DNA from 2 places in the Flavobacterium sp. CR10 genome. Region 1 is predicted to be linked to the other one. Evidence: riboswitches for the same ligand, from Rfam matches in the RefSeq annotation. Region 1 holds a riboswitch; the other holds the start of a gene.

Evidence for each region. A riboswitch is a leader RNA that binds a small molecule or an ion and turns the genes downstream of it on or off. The one in region 1 is predicted to bind cobalamin.
Region 2: linked by a shared signal. The riboswitch ahead of ACNRYB_RS14185 (TonB-dependent receptor) and the one ahead of ACNRYB_RS00480 (TonB-dependent receptor plug domain-containing protein) in region 1 are both predicted to bind cobalamin.

Annotation. Positions count from the first base shown of each region.
Region 1 is NZ_CP185985.1:86,989-93,846, forward strand. It holds gene cobT (nicotinate-nucleotide--dimethylbenzimidazole phosphoribosyltransferase) at 1-1,663, shown strand, start outside; gene ACNRYB_RS00470 (adenosylcobinamide-GDP ribazoletransferase) at 1,869-2,654, shown strand; gene cobC (alpha-ribazole phosphatase) at 2,639-3,172, shown strand; cobalamin riboswitch at 3,238-3,442, shown strand; gene ACNRYB_RS00480 (TonB-dependent receptor plug domain-containing protein) at 3,470-5,323, shown strand; gene ACNRYB_RS00485 (YncE family protein) at 5,327-6,355, shown strand; gene ACNRYB_RS00490 (S41 family peptidase) at 6,433-6,858, opposite strand, start outside.
Region 2 is NZ_CP185985.1:3,218,931-3,225,788, forward strand. It holds gene ACNRYB_RS14175 (M4 family metallopeptidase) at 1-1,130, shown strand, start outside; gene ACNRYB_RS14180 (porin family protein) at 1,194-1,841, shown strand; cobalamin riboswitch at 1,948-2,152, shown strand; gene ACNRYB_RS14185 (TonB-dependent receptor) at 2,263-4,311, shown strand; gene ACNRYB_RS14190 (YncE family protein) at 4,308-5,453, shown strand; gene ACNRYB_RS14195 (cell surface protein) at 5,463-6,662, shown strand; gene ACNRYB_RS14200 (T9SS type A sorting domain-containing protein) at 6,688-6,858, shown strand, end outside.

The sequences.
Region 1 (6,858 bases):
TATATTAAAATCACGCCGCGACACACGACATTTTACAGCCGATGAAGTTCCTGATGAAGTAATCCAAAAAGCTCTACAGGCTGGACATTGGGCTCCATCTGTAGGACTAACCGATGCAACGAGATATTATATCATTAAATCAGATGAAGTTAAAACGTCTATTAAAAAGCTTTTTTTAGACTACAATAAAAAAGCCGAGGAACTAACCGACAATCCCGAACAGAAAGAACTTTACAGATCGCTAAAACTAGAAGCTATCGAAGAAGCGCCAATTGGACTCATCATTGCTTATGACCGTTCTGTTTTAAATCAGTTTACGATTGGAACAATTGGCAGTAATGAAGCCGTGAAATTTAGTTCGGTTTGTGCGGCGCAAAATATTTGGCTTTCGCTAACAGAACAAGGCTACGGAATGGGCTGGGTTTCGATTCTTAATTATTATCAGTTTAAAAAAATTCTCGATTTACCCGAAAATATAGAACCGCTTGGTTATTTCTGCATTGGAAAACCAGCAACCAATTATAACAATCAGCCAATGCTGCAGCAATTGCATTGGAAACAAAAATCGGAAGCTCCTATTTGCTCTGAAATTAAAGAAATTCATCAAATAAATGTTCCTGCTTTTGATTTGAAATCAGAAAATAAAATTCAAGACAAATCTGATTTCTATGCTCTTTTACAAGACAAAATAGATTCTAAAACAAAACCTGTCGGTTCTTTGGGAACATTAGAATCTTTGGCTTTCCAAATGGCAACGGTTTTTGAAACTTTAAATCCGAAAATCGTAAAACCCAACATCGTAGTTTTTGCAGCCGATCACGGAATTGCAAATCATGGTGTAAGTGACTATCCGCAAGATGTTACTCGACAGATGGTCAATAATTTCCTCGATGGCGGCGCAGCCATAAACGTTTTCTGTAATCAGAATAATATCGAATTATCAATTGTAGATTCGGGCGTTAATTATGATTTTCCAACCAATGCAAAATTAATCGATGCAAAAATTGCCAAAGGAACTCAGTCCTTTCTCCATGTTCCAGCAATGAGCGAATCTGAAGTCCAGTTATGTTTTGAGAAAGGAAAATCGATTGTTGAAAATATCGCAAAATCTGGCTCAAACTGCATTGGTTTTGGTGAAATGGGAATTGGAAATACTTCTACCGCTTCTGTTTTAATGAGTATTTTAACAGGTTTTCCTATTGAAGATTGTATCGGAAAAGGAACGGGAGTTGAAAACGAAAAATTGCTTCTAAAACAGAATTTACTTAAAAAAGCAATTGAAAGTTATTCTGGTCAAGCCGAATTGATGTTACAGCTTTCCTATTTTGGAGGTTTTGAAATTCTTCAAATGGCTGGCGGAATGCTGACTGCTTTTGAAAATAAAATGCTAATTCTGGTTGACGGTTTTATTTGTACTGTTGCCTATTTGATTGCCTTTAAAATAAATCCGAATATCAAGCAAAATGCTGTTTTCTGCCATTGTTCTGCCGAAAAAGCGCATTCAAAATTATTGAACTATCTAGGAGCAAAACCTATTTTAAATTTAGATTTGCGTCTAGGAGAAGGAACTGGATGTGCTGTTGCTTTTCCGATTTTAAAATCGGCTGAGGCTTTTTTGAATGAGATGGCTAGTTTTGAAAGTGCGGGAGTGAGTAGGAAATAGTTTTGTATTTCTAAAAAACAATTATGTTACATAGTGATTAATTCTCATTTTTGTCATTTCGACGAAGGAGACTCAAGCGATAGCGAACTGGCGAAGCAAATCTTCACAAGTAGCTCCACAACGAAAATCCAATCTTTGTAGAATATCCTACGAAGATTTCTCCTTCGTCGAAATGACATACTCAATGGAAAACCAATTATAAAAAATGAAAAAAGAACTACACATTTTCTTCACCTGTTTAATGTTTTACACCAGAATTCCATGTCCAAAAAACATTACACATCATCCAGATTATTTAAATAAAGCTACGAGATATTTTCCTTTTATCGGATGGATTGTTGGGAGCATTTCCTTTCTGGCTTTTTATCTTTTTTCATTTTTTCTTTCAATAGAAATTGCCGTTATGTTAGCGATTATTGCTTCTATTTTAACTACTGGTGCATTTCACGAGGATGGATTTGCTGATGTCTGTGATGGATTTGGCGGAGGATGGACCAAAGAAAAAATCTTAATGATCATGAAAGATAGTGCGATTGGCGCCTATGGAGCAATCGGATTGGTTTTACTTTTTCTATTAAAATTCAAATTGCTTTCCGAATCCATTTTACTTTTCACTAATAACATTTTACTAATTTTCCTTTTATTCATTTCTGCACATTCTTTGAGTCGTTTAGCAGCAATCAGTATTATTTTCACGCATGAATATTCTCGTGAAGATGCTTCGAGCAAAAGTAAACCCATTGCAAAACAATATACTTGGAAAGAAGTTTTTGGTTCTTTCTTTTTTGGTTTAATTCCGCTGATTGTATTTTCTTATTTTAATTTGAAATTTCTTCTTGCTATAATTCCTGTTTTTATAGCACGCTATTTTTTAGCACGCTACTTCCAGAAATGGATTGACGGTTATACGGGAGATTGTCTTGGAGCTACGCAACAAGTTTGCGAAGTTGTATTTTACTTAAGCATTTTATTTTTATGGAAATTTATCTAGTTCGTCATACCGAAACCATCTGCGAAAAAGGAATCTGTTACGGACAATCTGATGTTGATATTGCACTTCCGTTTGATGAAATTTTTGAAAGAATAATTTCTGAGCTTCCTTCTGAAGCATTTATTTTCTCTAGCCCTTTAAAACGTTGTGTTATTCTGGCAAAACACATTCAAAAAAATATTAAAACCATTTCTTATCAAGAAGACGAACGTTTAAAAGAAATGAATTTTGGAGATTGGGAATTAAAAAGCTGGAATGAAATTCCGCAGGAAGAACTTAATCCGTGGATGGAAGATTTTGTAAATATCAAAGTTTCAAACGGAGAATCTTTTGTTGAACTGCATGAAAGAGTTGGTGATTTTTTATCTGAAACCATTTCAAAAATAAATCAGCCAATCGTTATTGTTGCTCATGCCGGAATCATCAGAAGTATTTTATGCCATCAGAGTTTACTGCCTTTAAAGGATGCTTTCAATAATAAAGTTGATTTCGGACAAGTTATAAAAATTGATTTTTAATGCAAATAATTTATAATTTTTCATGAATCGCAAAACAAATTTGAATAATCAATATTTTTAACTTTATCTTTGCAGCAAATTAAGGTTGTGTTTTTGATTTAAAAACACATTAAAAGGGAATCAAGTAAATTCTTGAGCTGTACCCGCAACTGTAAGCTAAGTTCTAAACGAATGCTTGCTGTTAACTACAAACCACTGTCACGCCTTGCGTGATGGGAAGGTAAACAGCAAGACGCAAGCCAGGAGACCTGCCTTTGTAACAATTATCGAACTCTCGGGAAAAAGAGTGAAGAAATTATGACTTTAAAACGACTTTTTGCTTTTTGTTTATTTGTAATGTGCCAAATTATTTCGGCGCAAAACGATTCTATTACCAGTCTGAAAGAGGTATTGGTTTCAGATAAAAATTTAAAATCCTATTCGGTTTCACAATCTGTTTTAAAACTAAATGACTCTGTTATTAGTAAAAACGAAGCCCTTTTAACCGATTTATTAAATTTTAATTCTACGATTTATTTTAAAGAATATGGGCGTGGAATGTTATCTACGGTAGCTTTTAGAGGAACAACTTCTTCTCAAACAGCAGTAATTTGGAACGGAATTAATATTAATTCTCAAATGAACGGAAGTACCGATTTTAATACCATTTCGGGTTCTGATTATAATTCTATAAGCGTAAAAGCAGGTGGCGGAAGTGTTATTTATGGAAGTGGAGCAGTTGGAGGAACGGTGCATCTAAATAACGATTTGTTATTTTCTAATCGATTTGAGAATAATTTAAGACTAAATTACGGCAGTTTCAATACAATTGGAGTCAATTACAAAACGTCAATTTCTAATAAAAAATGGAGTGCTCAAATCGGACTTTCGAAAAACAGCTCGACTAATGATTATAAATATCTTAATCAGTATAACTGGAAAGGCGAACAGCGCTGGAATCAAAATGGACAATATGATGTTATTACTTTGAGTGCTAACGCTGGATATAAATTCAACGAAAATCATATTTTAAAGCTTTATAGTCAGAGTTCAAATACTGACCGTAATACTTCTCTTGTAGTAGAATCGGAAACCAAAAGCAAATACATCAACGGTTTCAACAGAAACTTACTGGAATATGACGGAAGTTTTGGAAAACTTAAAACCAATTTCAAGACAGCGTACATTTTCGAAAACTATCAATATTTTGCTGATAATAGTCTAAAAAATTACTCATACGGAAAAACCGAAAACTTGATTACAAAACTAGATGTCGATTATCATCTATTTAAATCAACACATCTTAACGGAATTGTAGATTATAGCAGAACGAACGGTTACGGAACCAGTTTTGGAAGCCATATTCGAGAAATCAGTTCAGCTTCTTTATTGGTTCGACAAGATATTGGCTCAAATTGGAAAAACGAACTTGGGGTTCGCAAAGAATTTACGAGCAATTATAAATCGCCAGTTTTATTTAATCTTGGATCTTCCTACAAGTTCAACGATTGGTACAATTTAAAATTGAATGTGTCTCGAAATTTCAGAATTCCAACTTACAATGATTTGTATTGGGATCAGGGAGGAAATCCGAATTTGAAACCCGAAAGTTCTTATCAGGGGGAAATTGGCAATGTCTTTACATTTAAAAATTGGTCTTGGACGCAGAATTTTTATTACATGAAAATTACTGATATGCTGCAATGGGTTCCTGGAGCAAATGGCATCTGGACTCCACAGAACCAAGACAAAGTCATCAGTTACGGAACAGAAACTATGTTGGGCTGGAAAAAAAGTTACGGCAAGAACACTTTCTCAGCAAACGCCACTTACGCTTATACGGTTTCGCAAGATGAAAAAACTAAGAACCAATTGTTCTTTGTGCCATTTAATAAAGCAACAGGAGCCGTTTCGTATTCTAGAAATAAAATAAGTGCTTATTATCAAATTCTCTACAACGGTTTTGTTTATACAAGAGCCGATAATAATCCTGACGAAATTATTAACGATTACATGATTTCAAATATCGGAATCGATTATGATCTTAAATTTTTAGATTCATTCAAGGTCGGTTTTCAAGTTTTGAATCTTTTCAATAAAGATTATGAAAGTCTGGAGAATAGACCGATGCCAGGCCGCAATTTCAATGTGTATTTAACCTTAAAATTTTAATATATGAAGTTTAGTAAATTACTTTTAATAGCGTTAAGCATTTCGTTATTCGTTTCTTGTTCTAGTGACGATGATGATGCCCCAAAAGGAGCTTACGACAATGGTTTTTTCATTTTAAATGAAGGAAGTACCGATGCAGGAACTGTTTCTTTTTCTAGTGATGATTTCAGCATCTTTACAAAAGACGCTTACAAAGCAGAAAACGGATCTGATGTGCTTGGAAAATTTGTTCAAAATATCTTTTTTGACGGAGACAAAGCTTACATTATCTCAGGCGGATCAAATGTGATAAACATTGTAAACCGTTATACTTTTAAATTAATCGCAAAAGTTGACAGCGGTTTGGCTAATCCTAGATATGGTGTTACAAAAGATGGCAAAGCTTACGTTACAAATGCAAATTCATACGATTCTGTTACAGATGATTATATTGCAGTAATCAATTTGGCAACAAATCTTGTTGAATCTAAAATTTCATTAAATACAACTGGAAATAGAATTATAGAAGAAAGCGGAAAATTATACATTACAGATCCAATGGGTACTGACAAACTTTCTATCTACAATCTTACTACAAAGACTTTAGAAGCTCCAATTACAATTGGTTCTGGCTCAGATTCTATTGAGGAAGAAAATGGGACTCTATATATCTTAAAAATTTCATACACATCAAGCAGTGCAATTACAAAAGTAAAAATCGCTGACAAATCTGTTTCTACTATTGAGATTCCGGAATCTCAAGGAGTTGCTGGATTCTTAGATATCGAAGATAACAAAGTATATTATACTGTTGGAAATTCTGTATACTCAATCGCTACATCGGCAACGACAGCTGCTGCTGCTCCTATCTTCGAAAGCAGCTCAAGCATTGGATACCTTTACGGATTTGCTGTAAAAGACAATCGTATTTTCCTTGCCGATGGCGGAAACTTTAAAGAAGACAGCAAAGCATACATTTATAACTTAAGCGGAAGCTTATTAAAAGAATTAACTGTTGGTGTAGGTCCAAACGGATTCTACTTTAACGATTAATTTATCCTTAGAATTAGTTTTTGTTTTTTTTATGGAAAAGGCTTTCATCTCTGAAAGCCTTTTCTATTTATTAGATTTTATTTTCTTGGAACATCTTGAAAGTACATTCCATGTCTTAATCCATTTATGATTTTTGAATCTGTTAAATAAGGTGTATTTGGTGCAGAATCATCCGAAATTCTCTTAGCAGAAGAACCTGTAATTTTGGAAATAGCTAAATTAAGCAAAGGTTCTGAAGTTTCTCCTAAAACACCATAGGTACTTACTCTTTCGTACTGCTGATACGTTGGTTGTAAACCTTGCTGGTAATCTCCAAAACCCGCAGAATTTGAAATTTTAAAAACCAAAGGCTGCATTGCATATTTATGATTTGGATTGATTCCTTTTTTAGTAAAAAGAGTTTCAGAATCATATATTGTATATGAACCAACATTTTTACCTGTTGTAGTTTCTCCAACCTGAACTACGTTAATATAAGGTTTTAATCCATTAATAACCAATTC
Region 2 (6,858 bases), 2.4 Mb from region 1:
TTAAAGAAAATAGTATTCAAGTAAAAATTGATTATTTGAACACTTCAGAGTCTATTACGGAAACAGTTGAAGCTGGAATTCCGGTTGGAGAAAGTATAGAATACACGTTCAAAAAACTGCCAAAATTAGATCAAAACGACGATTCGCATATTTTTAATTTCACAGCCAAGTTGGAAGGTGATATTATTGATCAAAATAATACGATTGAGAATTATTACTACCAAGGAGTTTCAGGTGATTTTAAATTATTTGATAACGCATCAATTCATGGTTATGCTGGTAAAAGCGTTTACATTAATGCTCAAACCAATTTGCTGATTAAAGAGTTAGACGCAGTTTCATACAAATGGAATACTGGAGAAGTAACCAGCGATATTGAAGTAACTAAACCAGGTGATTATATCGTTACGGCAGTTCTTGAAAACGGATGTACATTAACAGAAAAAGTAACGGTGACATTCGATACTTTCAATTCTGAATTGCCAAGCGGTGATGTTTGCGGACCTGAAGTAGTTTTAAATCCAGGAAATTATGCGGCTTACGAATGGTTTGACGGCTCAACAGATCCAACTTTCACGACTACAGAAAGCGGAGATTACTATGTAACTGTTTACAACGAACACGGATTAGGGAAAATTTTTACAACAACTATTAATGTTTTAGAAAATAAAGTACCAGAAATTCAAGCATTAGAAGGAAATAAAATAACAGCTTCTGCTGATGCTGCAGGTTATCAGTGGTATTTAAACGGAAGAATTATCCCGAATGCGACCGAAAAAACAGTTGCAACAATTTGGGAAGGAAGTTATACTCTTCAAGCAACAAATGCACATGGCTGTACAAGTATGTCTGCTCCAATTGACTCAAAAGGTCTTCTTATTGGAAAATTGACAAATTCTTTCAGAGTATTCCCAAATCCAGCGGCAGAAAATGTAAACATCTTCTTGGCTGAAAAAGCTGAAGGCGAAGCTGAAATGAAAATTTACTCTATGGAAGGAAATGCGGTTTGGAGTAAAACCTATTCAGCTGTTCCATCAAGTGTAAATGTAAGCCAGCTGACTACAGGAGTTTACATTTTAGACTGTACGGTTCAAGGTAAAAAGTATACAGCTAAGATTATTAAAAAGTAACAAATTACAGATAGAAACGGCAGTTCTCATGTAGAACTGCCCTTCTTAAAAACAAAAAATACGATGAAAAAATCAAAGCTAATAATCTGCGCGCTGTTAATGTGTGCAGGTGCAATGGCCCAAACCGAAAAGGTAAAATTGGGTGTAAAAGCAGGTTTAAATATTTCGAGCTTGACATTTGATGAAAACGAATTGGATTCCAAAAGTAAAACAGGATTTACAGCTGGTTTAATGGCAGAAATTCCTTTGGCAAAAAACTTCTCGGTACAGCCAGAATTATTGTACAGCCAGCAGGGAATGAAAATTTCGTATTCAGATCCAGAGGTTCAAAATTCAGATTACAAAAGTACTATTGCCTTAAACTATTTAAATATTCCTGTAATGCTGAAATATTATGTAGTGAAAGGTTTAAGCATTCAGGCAGGGCCTCAAGTTGGAATTCTGCTAAAAGCAAATAACAAATATCAAGACAACTTTTTAGGTTATGATAACCATGAAGAAATGGATTTAAAAGATTATTCAAATGGAGTAGACGCTTCTGTAAATTTCGGATTGGGGTATCAGTTTAAAGACAAGTTTTATGCAGATGCAAGATATAATTTGTCTTATACCAATGTGTTTAAAGATGTAACTGCAAATACAAATTATATTATCAACAGTGACATGAAGAATAAAGTTTTTCAAATAACGATCGGTTATTTTTTTAAATAGAGTTAGTAACACCTTCATTCCTGTAAAAACCACTCATTTTTAGGAGTGGTTTTTTTGTTTTTTTCAAAAAATACAATTCTAATTTGCAGACACCATACCTGAGTTATATCTTTACCCAGATTTTGGTCTGCTTTTTTCAATCTGAAATAAGCAGTTAAAAGGGAATCAGGTGTAAATCCTGAACAGACCCGCTACTGTAAGTTCTACACAAAATCTTTAAACATACTAATGCCATTGTTCTGCCTTGCGGGATGAGAAGGCCGTTTAAAGATAGAATAAGTCAGGAGACCTGCCACGATCACATAGTTTAAGACTTTCGTGGTATGAAGTTGATGACAAGATAATAACCCGCTATTTCGTAGTGGGATTACTACTGTTATATAATTACGGCACCACACAAAGTTTATTTAATTAAATCGTGATGTATAATTGTAGAAAAACGCTTTTAACAGCTTTTATTGTATTGATTCCTTTTTTGCTTCATTCTCAAGCAGTAACAGATAGTTCGCGGGTTTTAAAAGAAGTTATTTTAAAAGGAAAACCCTATCAGGAAGTTATTCCCGTACAAAGTCTTTCGGGCGTTCTGCTCGAGAATCTATCTAGCCATAATGTTGCCGATGCGCTTCGCTACTTTGCAGGAACTCAAATTAAAGATTATGGCGGAGTCGGCGGACTCAAAACAGTTGATGTCCGAAACATGGGAACACATCATGTTGGTGTTTTTTATGATGGAATTCAGCTTGGAAATGCACAAAACGGCGTAACCGATTTAGGCAAATATTCGCTTGACGACATGGAATCGCTTACGATGTACAATGGACAGAAAAGCGAAATTTTTCAGTCGGCTAAAGATTTTGCATCAGCTTCAACAATTTATTTGCGAACCAAACGTCCTGTTTTTACAGGCAATAAAAAAACAAATCTGCTGGTTCGTTACAAAACAATGTCTATCAATTATCACGATCCTTCTTTCAGATGGGAACAAAAGCTGAGCGATAAAGTGAGTTTAAGCGTAAGTTCTGAATACATCAAATCAAACGGACAATATAAATTTAGATACAAAAGAAAAAATCAGGATGGAAGTGTAGCCTACGACACCACAGCAACACGATGGAATAGCGATATAGAAGCATTCCGATTTGAATCTGGCGTTTACGGAAAAATAGACAAAGGAACTTGGGATGCCAAAGTCTATTATTATGATTCTGAGAGAGGTGCGCCAGGAGCCATTGTAGAAAATAAGTTTAAAGACGGTTTTAGGCAATTTGACAAGAACTTTTTCGGACAATCTTCTTTAACGAAAGATGTTTCAGAAAAATATAAATTTCAATTAAAAGGAAAATTTGCCTACGATTATACGCATTATATTGCCAGAGATACAACTAATGTTTTAGGCGAAACCGTAACCGAAGGAGCGCAATCTGACGATAGTTATTACCAGCAGGAAGCTTATTTTTCGGCTGTCAATATGTACAGCATTTTGCCTACTTGGGATGTTTCGCTTTCAACCGATTTTCAATACAATAAATTAAATGCGACTAGAAGAGGAATTCAAACACAATTTTCTTTCCCGCAGCGTTATACGGCACTAGTTTCTCTTGCCACTTCTTACCGATATGAAGGCTTTAAAGTTTTAGGAAATGTACTCGCAACTCGCGTTATTGAAGAGGTAAAATACAACGCCAAAGCTCCCAATAAAACCGAATTTACTCCTGCTATATTTTTGGGCTATACGCCATTTAAGAAATACGATTTCAATTTAAGGGCATTTGCCAAACGTATTTTCAGAATGCCCACTTTCAACGATTTATATTATACCATGATTGGATCGAGCACTTTAAGGCCCGAATATATGAATCAGTATGATGTTGGTTTTACGTATAATTTCCCCGTAAGAGAAAGCTTTTTCGATAAATTTTCTTTTCAAGCAGATGCTTATTATACCAATACAAAAGACAAAATTGTTGCTGCACCGACAGGAAATTTATTCCGCTGGATGATGACCAATATCGGTCAGGTAAAAGGAAAAGGAATTGAAACGGTTCTGAACATGGCAACTCATTTTAATAAGCTAAAACTAGATGCCAATTTAACGTACACATATTCTAAAAGTCAGGATTTTACAAAGTTTGTAGGTTTAGAAATGTCTTCTTACGGAGATCAGATTCCGTATACGCCTTGGCATAGCGGATCTGGAATTTTAAACGCCAATTACGAATCTTGGAACTTCAATTACAGCTTCATTTATGTTGGAAAACGTTACAACGGAAATGTCAATAATATCAAAGTAAATGAAGTACAGCCTTGGTACACACACGATTTGGCAATCCAGAAATCTTTCGTATTCAAAAATTACAAATTGAACGGAACAATTGAAGTCAATAATGCTTTCAATCAGCAATATGAAGTGATTTACAATTATCCGATGCCGGGGCGAACATTCAAATTTATAATCAGTTTTGAGTTATGAAAAAGAGCTTTTTAAAAATACTATTTGTTTTAAGTGTATCTGTCTTGTTGGTTTCCTGCCGTGAAGACGAAACGATATTTCTTTCTTCAGACACCGCTGTTGCTGCGCCAAGAAGTGACGGAAATATCGAAGGTTTTTATCTTCTGAATGAAGGCAATATGGGAATGAATCGTGCGAGTCTGGACGTCTTCAATTATAGAACAGGAAATTACACTACAGATGTATATTCAGAACGAAACCCGAGTGTGGTAAAAGAATTGGGAGATGTTGGAAACGATATTAAAATCTACGGAAACAAAGTGTATGCGGTCATTAATTGTTCCAACAAAGTTGAGGTTTTAGAAAAATGGACAGCAAAACGCATCAAAAAAATCGATATTCCCAATTGCCGTTATGTGGCTTTTTATAAAGACAAAGCTTATGTGAGTTCGTATTCGGGACCAGTTGCCATTAATCCGAATGCGGAAATTGGTTTTGTGGCCGAAATTGATACGACTTCATTAGAAATAAAAAGAAAAGTAACCGTTGGCTATCAGCCCGAACAGATGGTTATTCATAACGGAAAATTGTATGTCGCGAATTCCGGTGGTTACAGAGTTCCAAATTACGACAGAACCGTTTCGGTTATTGATCTGGCAACATTTACAGAAATTAAAAAAATAGATGTTGGCATTAATTTGTACAGCATGCAGATTGACAGTCGAGGCGATATTTATGTCAGTTCACGCGGCGATTATTATAACACGCCATCCAATCTTTTTGTGATTGATACACAAACAGACGAAAAGAAAATGCAGCTCGATATTCCGGTTTCTGGAACTTGTTTAGTAGATGATTTACTTTATTACTACAGCGTTTCTTGGAGTTATTTGACGGGAAGCAATAAAGTGAGTTACGGAATTTTGGACACCAAAACCAAAAAAGTAATCACAAACCAGATTATTACGGACGGAACCGACAAAAAAATCATGATTCCGTACGGACTTCAAGTCAACCCAGAAACCAAAGAAATCTACATTACCGATGCGCAAAACTACGTCGTAACAGGCTATATCTACTGTTTTACGCCTGACGGAAAATTAAAATGGAAAACTACCGCAGGGAATATTCCCGCTCATATTGCTTTTATAACTAAAAAATAACCCTTAATGATGACTAAAAATCTTTTTAAAATCGCTTTGTTTTCAATTCTCTTTTTGGGATTTGCGGCCTGCGACAAAGACAATGATACTGAAGAAAATCTGCTCCCCGCAGAAGTGCTGAAAGAATCGTACACAATTGATCGTTTTAAAGTCCTGAATATTGCAACAAACCTTCCAAATACGGCTAAACTAACTTGGAGCGTTAAAGATTCAATTATTTCAGAAAATGCAGATTTGGATTTTATTAGTCCGTTTCAGAAAAGCTATCCGCTGACTTTAAAAGTTGAGATAAACGGAGAAACCAAAATTTACAACTCATCCATAAATGTTACAAAAGAAACGGGAACGTACAGTAAATATATTTCTAATGTATTTGATTTTCGTCCTGCTGTTGGACAGTTTACAAATGAAATTCCACAATATACCGCAGGAAATACAGAAGCCAATATGATTTCTGCCGCGAAAAAGGCAATTGTAGGTTCAAATACAACCATGATTTCGCTTGGAGGTTTTGGCGGTTATGTAGTTTTTGGTTTCGATCACACGATTCCAAATATGGATGGACGAGATTTTAAGGTTTTAGGAAATGCCTTTTGGGGAAATGAAGCCAACGAAGCGCGCGCAGGATCTTGCGAACCGGGAATTATTATGGTCGCTTACGACAGAAATAAAAACGCAAAACCAGATCAAGATGAATGGTATGAAATTGCAGGGAGCGAATACTTTAAAAGCACCACAATAAAAAACTACGAAATCACTTATTTTAAGCCCGATGCCAGCAAATCTCCAGTTGCAGGAACAGAATTTTGGCAAGTTAATACAGAATACATCAAATGGCAGGATAATGCTGGAAAATCAGGATATAAAGTCCAAAATGTATTTCATGAACAAAATTATTATCCGCTCTGGATTGCCGATGCGTCTTATACTTTGAAAGGTACGCGAGTAGCAGATAATTTCTACGATCAAAGTGGCGAAGGTTCGTATTGGGTAGGCAGATCGTTTGAATTTGGTTATGCCGATAATGCGCCAAATAATGATGAAGCTTCCAATATTGATATTTCTTGGGCAGTAGATAAAAACGGAAAATACGTAAAACTTCCTGGAATAGATTTCGTAAAAATATATACTGCAATCAATCAAGAAGCGGGCTGGCTTGGAGAAGTTTCTACTGAAGTTTCAGGCGCTTACGATTTACATCTTAACTAACACAACATTTTAAAACCATAACATTATGAGGAAAAACTACTTTATAGTAATAATGCTATTTTTTGCATTTCTAACCAATGCACAGACAAAAGTACAAGGCGTTCCTAGAAATGACATCAAATTAAAAACAGCTACGCAAAAGCAATTAACAGCAAAGAATGCTAATGTAACGACTTTTGATGATATTCAGTTTTGG